DNA from 3 places in the Paenibacillus sp. FSL F4-0243 genome. Region 2 is predicted to be linked to each of the others. Evidence: riboswitches for the same ligand, from Rfam matches in the RefSeq annotation. Region 2 holds a riboswitch; each other region holds the start of a gene.
The links. A riboswitch is a leader RNA that binds a small molecule or an ion and turns the genes downstream of it on or off. The one in region 2 is predicted to bind cyclic di-GMP.

Region 1: another riboswitch for cyclic di-GMP. It lies ahead of NSS87_RS21795 (thiamine pyrophosphate-binding protein); the one in region 2 lies ahead of NSS87_RS30075 (NPCBM/NEW2 domain-containing protein).
Region 3: another riboswitch for cyclic di-GMP. It lies ahead of NSS87_RS01890 (anti-repressor SinI family protein); the one in region 2 lies ahead of NSS87_RS30075 (NPCBM/NEW2 domain-containing protein).

Annotation. Positions count from the first base shown of each region.
Region 1 covers NZ_CP150151.1:4,877,222-4,880,503, reverse strand. The annotation lists gene NSS87_RS21800 (carboxymuconolactone decarboxylase family protein) at 1-317, opposite strand, end outside; gene NSS87_RS21795 (thiamine pyrophosphate-binding protein) at 328-1,971, opposite strand; cyclic di-GMP riboswitch class I at 2,090-2,185, opposite strand; gene NSS87_RS21790 (HAMP domain-containing methyl-accepting chemotaxis protein) at 2,376-3,282, opposite strand, start outside.
Region 2 covers NZ_CP150151.1:6,796,332-6,799,613, reverse strand. The annotation lists gene NSS87_RS30085 (EAL domain-containing protein) at 1-238, shown strand, start outside; gene NSS87_RS30080 (hypothetical protein) at 354-920, shown strand; cyclic di-GMP riboswitch class I at 1,078-1,164, shown strand; gene NSS87_RS30075 (NPCBM/NEW2 domain-containing protein) at 1,319-3,282, shown strand, end outside.
Region 3 covers NZ_CP150151.1:423,010-426,291, forward strand. The annotation lists gene NSS87_RS01885 (2-oxoglutarate dehydrogenase E1 component) at 1-775, opposite strand, end outside; cyclic di-GMP riboswitch class I at 1,247-1,331, shown strand; gene NSS87_RS01890 (anti-repressor SinI family protein) at 1,359-1,514, shown strand; gene NSS87_RS01895 (helix-turn-helix domain-containing protein) at 1,717-2,046, opposite strand; gene NSS87_RS01900 (TasA family protein) at 2,216-2,821, opposite strand; gene NSS87_RS01905 (signal peptidase I) at 2,914-3,282, opposite strand, start outside.

The DNA of each region.
Region 1 (3,282 bases), 1.9 Mb from region 2:
CTAGGTGCCCCTATAGCGGGTACTAAGTGTAATAGAATACCTTTGAGTTGTTCTACAGTAACTCCCACACGAAGAGCCATGACATAATGAACACCCAATTGATCAAACTGACCCATCGAAATCAGGGCAGAGATAACTGCGATTTCCTTCCAGTCAGCTTCGATTGTGTTGCGTTGAAAAATATCGCCGTAGGCATTCCCCATAATAAATTCAGCCAAATCGGGGAAATGTTCTTTAATCGGAGCCAGTGCTTTAGCTCCGTAGTCTCCAGAGAGATTCGTGAAGTGGTTCAGACCACTGTTTACATTGTCTTTCATAAGTGACCTCCTAATTTAGGTTCAAAGTACGGTGAGCAGTCGGAGGGACCTCATCACGGTCTGTTAGCAGTTCAATGACGGCAACACGGTTGATGGCAACAGCGTCCTTGATGGCTGTTTCGAACTCCTCCGCTGTCTCACATTTGTAACCCTTAGCGCCTAGTGATTCTGCGAATTTCACAGCATCCATAGGGACTTCGTAGATAGTTCCGTCAATACGTCCTGTAGTTTTTTCCATACCTTTTAGAGCCATATCTAGCTGTTTATTATTCACAACAATGAATATGACAGGAATATCCTTGCAGACAGCAGCGTTAATCTCTGCGCCTAGCATCATAAAGCAGCCATCTCCTGTAATGCAGAAGATCGTTTCTTCTGGAGCAGCAACCTTTGCACCAATCGCCATTCCGATGGAATTACCCATACAAGCAAAGTAAGCATCGAAAACAAAACTGCCCGGTTTCTTAACCTTGTACCATTTCGCAGCATGGAAACCGTGACTTCCATCATCAACAAAGACTGTGCTGTTATAAGGAATCAAATCACTCATCATACTCAAGACCGATGCAAGTGAAAGGTTTGGTAAAATCGGAGGCTCCTCGGTATAATCGGAATTTGTCGGTGCTTCGCGTTTTGTGATGTTGTTCGTGTCAATATTATTGAGATAGTAAACTAGATTGTCCCGTAGATCTCCAGTCACTGGAATCGTTTTAGAGAACAATATTTTTCCGACAAAAGTCGGATCGCTATCAAACTGAATTAATGTTGCAGGATGATTTTCCCTTTTAAGATTACAAATAGTCATATCACTTAAACGTGACCCGAGAACGATAAATAGATCACTTTGATTCAGCAAGTCATCCCCATGGGTACAACCGCCTACTCCAATTGGACCGTGATAGAGTGGATGATCCCAAGCTATAGCCCCTTTACCACCTGGAGATGTAACTACAGGAATATTAAATGTTTCCGCTAATTGAATTAGCTCACTATGTGCTCCTGAGCGGTTAACGCCTTTACCCGCGATAATTATTGGATTCTTAGAGTTATTTATAGCATCAAGTACACGGTCGATATTAGCATGGCTAACCAGTGATTCGCGTTCAGGGATTACAATATTACATTCCTCTAGCAATTCCGTTTGTACATCAAAGGGAATACAAAGGTGAACTGGACCACGATTACCGCTCAAAGCAATGGATATGGCATGATTAAAGATTGTGTTAAAGTGATCTCCACGTTCAATAAGCTTGCTATATAAGGTGGCAGGTCTAAACATATCAGCTAAATCAGCTAGAAAAGAAGTAGAGTCCTGACATTGGGGAATTCCAAGCTCTTTAATAGATTGATGGCCAGTAATAAATAGGACAGGTAGGTTGTTAGCCTTAGCATGTGCTGCTGCGGTTAATAGGTTTGTTCCACCAGGACCTGAAGTACCAAAAGCTACACCTAGTTTTCCAGTTTTAAGCGCATACCCGGCTGCTTCGAAGCCGGAACTGGACTCGTGTCTCCCGGGAATAAATTCAATACCGTAATCTACCATTTTAAGAACAATAGGACAAATGGATTTCCCAATAATACCAAAGGAATGGGTAACACCTAGGTTCCGTAGTGCTTCCGACATGTAATCTGCGACTGTCTTCAAAAAATACACCTCACAAGTTGATTGTTATTTTAAAATCAAACATTAGAAAACCTGTGCTCTGAATTAGGGCACAGGTTGGTGGCATAAATCGCCATAGAGACTGAACAATTGTTCAGTCGTCTTGGTTTTCTGCAACCTGGCAGTCATGGCCTCTGATTAAAAATGAGGCTGTAGATCCATGGTTTTGCGTCATCCTCTTTCGAAGATTTTGCCAATATTAATTTTAAAATTTATAAGAAGAATTTTCCTTTACAATATATTCCTAGAGTACCTTTGTCAATATATTTTCGCAAATTAACTCGAATTTTGACGAAAGTCTTGTCCAACCTATGAAATAATAGATATAAAAAAACTCCCCCTAAGTCAAAACTTAGGAGGAGTTTTTGGACTTGTTTATATGATTTGCAAGTGACTTAAAACTTGAAAATATGGATAGTCTTCTGTAGATTAAACACAGCCTGTGTCATTTTCTCAGTTTCTTCAGCGACGGACTGCAGGGCATTAATTTGTTCATTCATAGCGGCGGATACTTCCTCGGTGCCGGCAGCGGTTTGCTGTGTGATTGCAGAGATATTCTCTATTGCACTTGAGATTTTCAAGGCGCTTTCCAACATCAGATCACTTTCAGCAGAGAAGGAAGAGATTTGCTCGGTAATATACTGCACACTTTGCACAATTTGAGCAAAGATATGAGCAGATTGAGTGATCATCTCATTCTGTACCTGTACGACTTCTTCGTTGATAGCGATATTGTCAATCGCTTGTTTGATATCAGTTTCGATGCTCCGAACTAAGCCAAAGACTTCCTTCGTTGAAGCCGTTGATTCTTCGGCAAGTTTACGAACCTCCTGTGCGACTACAGCAAATCCTCGACCATGCTCCCCGGCGCGTGCTGCTTCGATGGAGGCATTCAGCGATAAGAGGTTGGTCTGTTCAGCGATCTCAGTGATGGTTTTTGTAATCATCGTAATTCCGCGAGCATTATGAGACAGGGCTTCGATAGTATCAGCTACTTTTTGAGTAGCCTGGATGTTTTTGCGCATGCCTTCAGCTTGAGTATCAACGGACTGCCGTCCTTGTTCAACTAGTTCTAATGTATGTATTGAACGTCTGTTCATTTCTTTCGTTGAGTTCGTATAATTGGATACTTTATTCTCAATATCTTTAATGGATTCTGTCATTTCAGCGATATCCGTAGATATTTCATTTGCACCAAGAGCTAGCTCGTTAGACGAAGAGGCTACCTGTGCCATGACAATTTTCAAATTCTGATTCTTATCTTCGATTCCACGGCTTGCATCCATAACTTGACGAGTGATT
Region 2 (3,282 bases):
ATTGGAGCTTAAACCCCATTACATGAAGCTGGATATGAAATATGTTCAGGGTGTGTCCAGCGATCTGAACAAACAGAAAATAGCTAAACAATTTTTAGAAAAAGCTTTAGAAATCCAATCCGTTCCTCTAGCAGAAGGTGTGGAGTTTAGAGAGGACTTTGAATGGCTTAAGCAGAGTGGTTATCAGTTGTTTCAGGGATATTTATTTGGAAAGCCTGATCCTATTCCCAAACAGTGATCCTAATGAGTATAACTCCGTCTAGAGGATGAGATGAATTTCAGGTCAGAGTCTGAGTGCAGCCAACCCCTAGGGTTGTATAATTAAGGTAATTGAGAAGGGGGACGGGATGGATATGAAATGGCATAAGTACATCACGCACTGGGCGGATTCTAGAGGGTTAGGTGGACGAGAAATTGATTATCAATGGCCGTCTCCATCATTTCCGGTGGTAAGTATTCGCAGCAATTTGGGTCGATACTCAGGTCAGGGGTATGGTCACGGAAGCAAGCCACAAGTGAAGACAGCTGTTGGATTAATTGCTATTGGAGATGTAGCTGTAGGCTTGATTTCCATAGGTGCGATAAGCGTAGGGGTTCTATCCGTGGGTGCAATATCACTAGGAATGTGGTTAGCCCTTGGAGCGATAGCCATTAGCTGGCTTGGCTTCGCAGCTGGGGCGATTGCTATTGCAGGAGTGGCTGTAGGCGCGATCGCGATAGCCGAAAAAGCGTTGGGGGCTGTCGCCATAGGTGATACGGCATTTGGGGCGGTAGCCATAGGACGGATTGCTGGGGGAGCAGTAGCTATTGGCCAATGGGCATATGGTCTAATCGCAGTTGGCGAGCATGGCTTCGGGTTAATTCCCATCACGGGCGATGTGTGGAATTGGTTCCGGCGTTTGTTTGGTGCGGGGAGTTAAGTAGACCTCCAGTCCTAAAGTGTCCTCTCTCTTCCGGGATACTCTATAAAGAATATCTATCACGATAGAAAAAGTAATTGCAATTACCTATTCGGATTTCATACCAATTAATCATGCGATCAGATGTAGCGTTATGTTACTCTTTGTAATGTATTCGAAACTTCATAGGCAAACCTATGGAAATGTAGGGACGCAAAGCTATAGGGACTAAGGTTATCATAACTATTGTCAGCCAGCTGCCAAAGAGTGTATTACGCTTTTTGTTAAAGTTTAATAAAAATTAAGTCTTAGTTTTTATGCGACTTTATACGCAATCAAGCTACTCTTTTGGGGTAGTTTTTTTTGTGCCTATTTTTAGGCACGGAAGAGATTCATATTACATCTGGGGGGTAGAAAAGATGAAAAAAATGATTGCGATCGCTACATCAGCAGCCATGTTAGCTAGTTTTTCGAGTGAGGCAGGTTATGCTTTAGCAAGTGATGTAAGCACGGTAAGTGTAGTGAACACTGTAGTACAAAGCAAGGCTGACCTATTCAGCAATGCGTCAGTTATTCCGTTTGATCTCTACGGCAAGGCTATCCTAAGCGCTTATAATGATGTTTTTAGAATGAATCCTGCGAATATTAAATCCATTACCAATAACGGTGGCAACTACTCAGGTTCACCTATAGCTAAGGCTATGGATGGCGATATGAGTACGCATTGGGAAACGGGCAAACCGAACAGTTCAACGTTTACGAATGAGGTTGTCTTTGTTTTCAATGAGTCCACTGAATTAAATAGAATCGTATACGCTGCAAGACAATCCAGTGCAAAGGGGAAGGGGTTTGCTCAGGAATTTGATATTTATGGCTCAACTACGGATGCAGGCGATTATACGCTAGTATCCTCTGGAGAATATAAAGGCGGAGCAGGTGACGTAGTAGAGATTCAGTTTGCACCTACAGCCTTCAAGAGACTTAAATTTGTCTTCAAAAAAGCTAACCAAGATTGGGCGAGTGCAGCCGAGTTTTCTTTTTACAAAGAAGATACCGTATCCGCTAAAATGAAAAATTTATTTACAGATGATACCTTGAGTCAAGTTAGCACAGCATTTAATACGGTGGAGAAATTAACGGCTTTAGAACAAGAAGTACAGACACATCCACTGTACGCGCAGTTTCAAGCAGATATAGAGAATGCAAAAGTACTTCTGGAGAATCATCAAATAGAGGCAACAGCAGCTAAGGTTTCGAAGCTAAAAGGCTATGGTACAGCATACGAAAATGCCTATAGCGAAGCTTATAGAATGCCCAACTCTAATGTATCAAAAGTAACGGTGAACGGTGGAAGCTATCCAGGTACGAAACCGGAATACATGCTCGATGACCAGCCGAATACACACTGGGAAACGAACAAAAACAATGATGACAGCTTCACGAATGAAGTCGTGTTTGAATTAGCGCAAGCGAAAATACTAGATAGAGTGGCTTTCCTGGCTAGAGATAACCGCAAAGGCTTCCCAGAGGCTTTTGAAATTTATGCATCAGAAACAAGTAAGGGAGAGACCTTCCAACTCGTATCTAGCGGAACCGCGACTAGTACGAATGACTTTCTGGAGTTTAAATTCGAACCTACAAAGTTTAAAAGATTGAAATTCAAGTTCACAAAAGCCAATATCAACAGACCCTTTGCAGCTGAATTTAGATTTTATACAGAGGATAAAGTAAGTGAAGCTGTAAATGGTATTTTCACAGATGGCACGATGAGTGCGGTTGTTCCTGCTTATAATAGCGTCGAAGCAATCAACGAATTAGAAGAAGCGGCAAAAGTACATCCGCTCTATCCAATCCTGAAAGATTCTTTGGATTTAGCTAAGAAGCTAGTGAATGGTGAAGTTCAAACTGAAGGCACCATCATTGAGGCGAAACAACGTGGAGATATGAAAAAGCATGCGCAGGAAAACCTGAGAATTGGTTTCGGGACGAACAACCAGCCTACAGGTCTCGTTGCAATGCCTGGAGATACAATCAACGTTTATGTGGACGCAGCTTCGAGCGATAAACTACCTTCTTTAGTCTTTTCTCAACAAGAGGCGGCTTGGAATGTTTGGGCTAGAGGTGTGCAATTGCGTCCAGGTAAGAATATTATAACCGTTCCTGAATTTGCTACGAATAGTTATTATGCACATGAAGTGACTAAAGGCGGTACAGTGTATATCGTCAATCCATATACAGCAGAGGAACAAGGTAAAGCACCTATGATCCGGTTCGAGGGGCTTACCAAGATCCCTATGATGACCAAGACTACAGATCCTGAACAATTTAAAGCCTTCTTAAACACCTATAAACAAAAATTAGATGAAGATAAGGCAGCGCATCC
Region 3 (3,282 bases), 590 kb from region 2:
TATGTGCAAGAACGTTGAGGCGACCACGATGCGCCATGCCCATCAGAATATGCTCTGCGCCGTCATGCGCAGCAGCGCGTACGATTTCATCCAGCATCGGTACGAGTGCGTCATTGCCTTCCAAGCTGAAACGCTTCTGACCCACAAAGGTTTTGTGAAGGAAGGTTTCAAATTGCTCTACTTGGATCAGGCGGTTTAGCAGCTCTTTACGTTCTGCATTATTTAAAGGCGCTGGTGAGCTTGTGGATTCTGCCTGTCTGTTCAACCATTTCAGTTCTTGTTCTTCATGCACATGCCCGAATTCATAGGCGATTGTCTTGGTGTAAGCCTGACGCATACGCTGAACTGCATCCCATCCGGTATGCACATCATTCGGCGCATTCTCCCAAATGAGCGTGGCAGGTAGTGCGAGCAGATCCTCACGAGTCAGCTCATAGGTTTCGAGTTCAAGATATTTAGCCATGGGATTGTGATCGCGCTCAAGCGGATCAATATCAGCGGCCATATGGCCATATATACGAATATTAGCGATTAGCTTGGAAGCTCTTACTGCCTTTCTAAGCCATTCGGTGTCTCCCGAAATGCGAGGCTGTGGAGCCGGTTCGCTATCCGGTGTTAGGGGTGGGGGACCCGAATTTGTAAAAAGCTCGCGATAATTATTCTCTACGGTGGAAGGATCTTTCACAAACTGTTCATATCTTTCTTGAATGTAGCCTAAATTGGGTCCGTAATACTTACTCCAAATGGATTCGTTATAGGGCTCTTTGGCTGCCATGAATACATCCTCCTTAACGGATGAACTCCATACGTGACATTTTGTGTCAACGCTTACTGGAGCTGTGATGATTGCGGTTTCATTTCTCATCTTATTGTGCTACTTTCCACACGTGTAATCAATTCATTCTTTCGTCCAATACGTTCGCAAAATGGTATGGGTTAGCTTGTTCTAATGAAAAGAACGCTGTTTCTTCTCATTACCCATTCCTAAGGCCCACTAAAATGATTCTAATATCCTTATTTTTAACTAATAGGGAAGGAAGTATCATTATATTGGCTTAATTAATTTTATGAATGGGACGAGTATCGTGTTAATAGGACAAGATATCGCACAAAAGCGCTTCTATTTTTTGTTTTTTAATGGAAAAACTAATCAGAAATCGACACACTTTTCCACTTTAGTATAGTATAATGTTATTGCAGTTAGCGATTTTCATATATTTCAAAGTAGATCCTTTCGTGTAAAGGGTCCAGTAAAAGGTAAACCTGCCGAAAGGCAGGGGCACAAAGTCGCGGGTCTAAGGTAGAAATACTATGACAGCCGGATTGCCTGGGGACGTAAAATCTTAGGAGGAGATTTTTTGGACAAGTCCAACCAGGGAAGCAACAGAGAACAGCAGGTCATTGATCTAGACGTTGAGTGGGTACATTTATTATTAGCAGCTAAGAAGGCTGGCATAAAGGCAGATGAAATTCGTCGATTCTTTCATGAGAAGACTGTGCAAGCCGTGCAGTAATACATTTAGTGCGTTATATTTTGAAAAAGGGCCCAGCGATAACTCGCTGGGCCCTTTTTCAAAATATAAGAAAGTATACAAGATAAATAGTCCTTATATTTTACTAGAATATAAAACGCCTTTGCAGTCCATGTTAGGAGGGCGAAGGCGCTTATGTTTAATAGTATGAGTAGAAGAGGATCTTATCAGGTCAGGTGGAATATTAATCCTTCTGATCAAGGCGCCATTTCTGGTAGTCCAGAAACTCCTTGAATTCGCGTTTGCTTATGCCTGAGGCCATAGCTTCCTGCACCAATCGGAACCATTCCGAATCTAAAGGTGACTCCTCAGCATCATTAGGTTCTCCATAGAGCAAAGCGTGGATAGATACCTGAAGCGCATCGGCGATCTTTTCGATAAACTGGATTGAAGGATTGGATTGGATGTTTCTCTCCACATTGCTAAGATACGACTTAGCAACATCCGCTCTGTCCGCAAGCTCAGATAGGGACAATCCCTTTTCTAGGCGGAGATGCTGGATACGTTGGCCCATATTTTGTGACACTATGCTGACGCCCCTCCGTAATTTTTGTTATTAGTATAGCAAATATCATTAAATTCGACAAAGTTTATTGTAAAGAGAAGAGCAGCATCTACTTATCCGCTTTCCGGAATCAGGATCTGCTGCTCTTCGAGTATTATATTAAATTATTCTATTAATCTTAGTAATCTTTTTTAGCACCTTGTTTAGCTACGAAATCCCATGTCAGGGTTATGCTATCGCCTTGGAAAATATTTTGATCTTGGTTATTTTCCACAAATTCGAATTGGACGGAGAAGCTGTCATTGGTGCCGGCTTTAATACCAGATGCTTCGGTGAAGAGTTGATCCCAACCAGTATTTTTTACGAGATCCGGATGTTGAGATTTTAAATCAGCAAGCGTAGTTTGATAGACTACATCTTCAGGAGAAACGACGGTTCCTTTATCGTTATTTCTAAGGAATTTGACCTTAATGAATTGGGCTAAATCCAGGTAGTTGTCACCTTTAGCATCCGTAATTTGAGTGGAAGTGTTCAGAATAATAGATCCGATATCGAGCGAACCATCGTTTTTCAATTTGAAGGATTTGGTTACAGTATCACCTGGTTTTAGGTTTGGAATATTTACGATAACTGAAGGGTCGGAGTTCAAATCGAGTGTACCTGCAGCAAATGTAGCAGTGCTTTGTGCAGTGTCACTAAAGTAAGCGAAGGTTCCTCCACCAATCAATGATAAACCCAGTGCTGCTGATGCTACGCCAAGACCCAATGTTTTTTTGATACCCATAATTAAAATTCCTCCTCGGTTTTTGTGGTTTTTTTTATAAAAGTTATATATTGTAACTTCCGGTTCGTAAGCGGAAGCGGACAATCAACGAATTACTGTATTTCAGTTGGGGGTGGAGAGGCGGGCAGTATAGCAGCATTTTTCTTTTCGAGTGCAGCTACAGCCTTCCATGACGAATACAGAGCATAGAGCAGGAGCATCAAGCCTGGTACGATCATGAGCATGACACTTCCAGCTTTGGAAACTGCGAAATTCATAGCGTAACCTACGTAAGGTACGGTGACCCCGGTATACTCAGCTACAACATTCGTGGAACTGGTAGGGTTCATATCAGGCGCATCATTGTTATCGCCTTTCGTGCGATACATGGCTTCACCAGTAGCGTTGTTCATTGTTGCTTCTACAACACGGTGAGTAATGAGCAGGTTTTCTTCATTTCTAAAGGTGATCACATCGCCTTT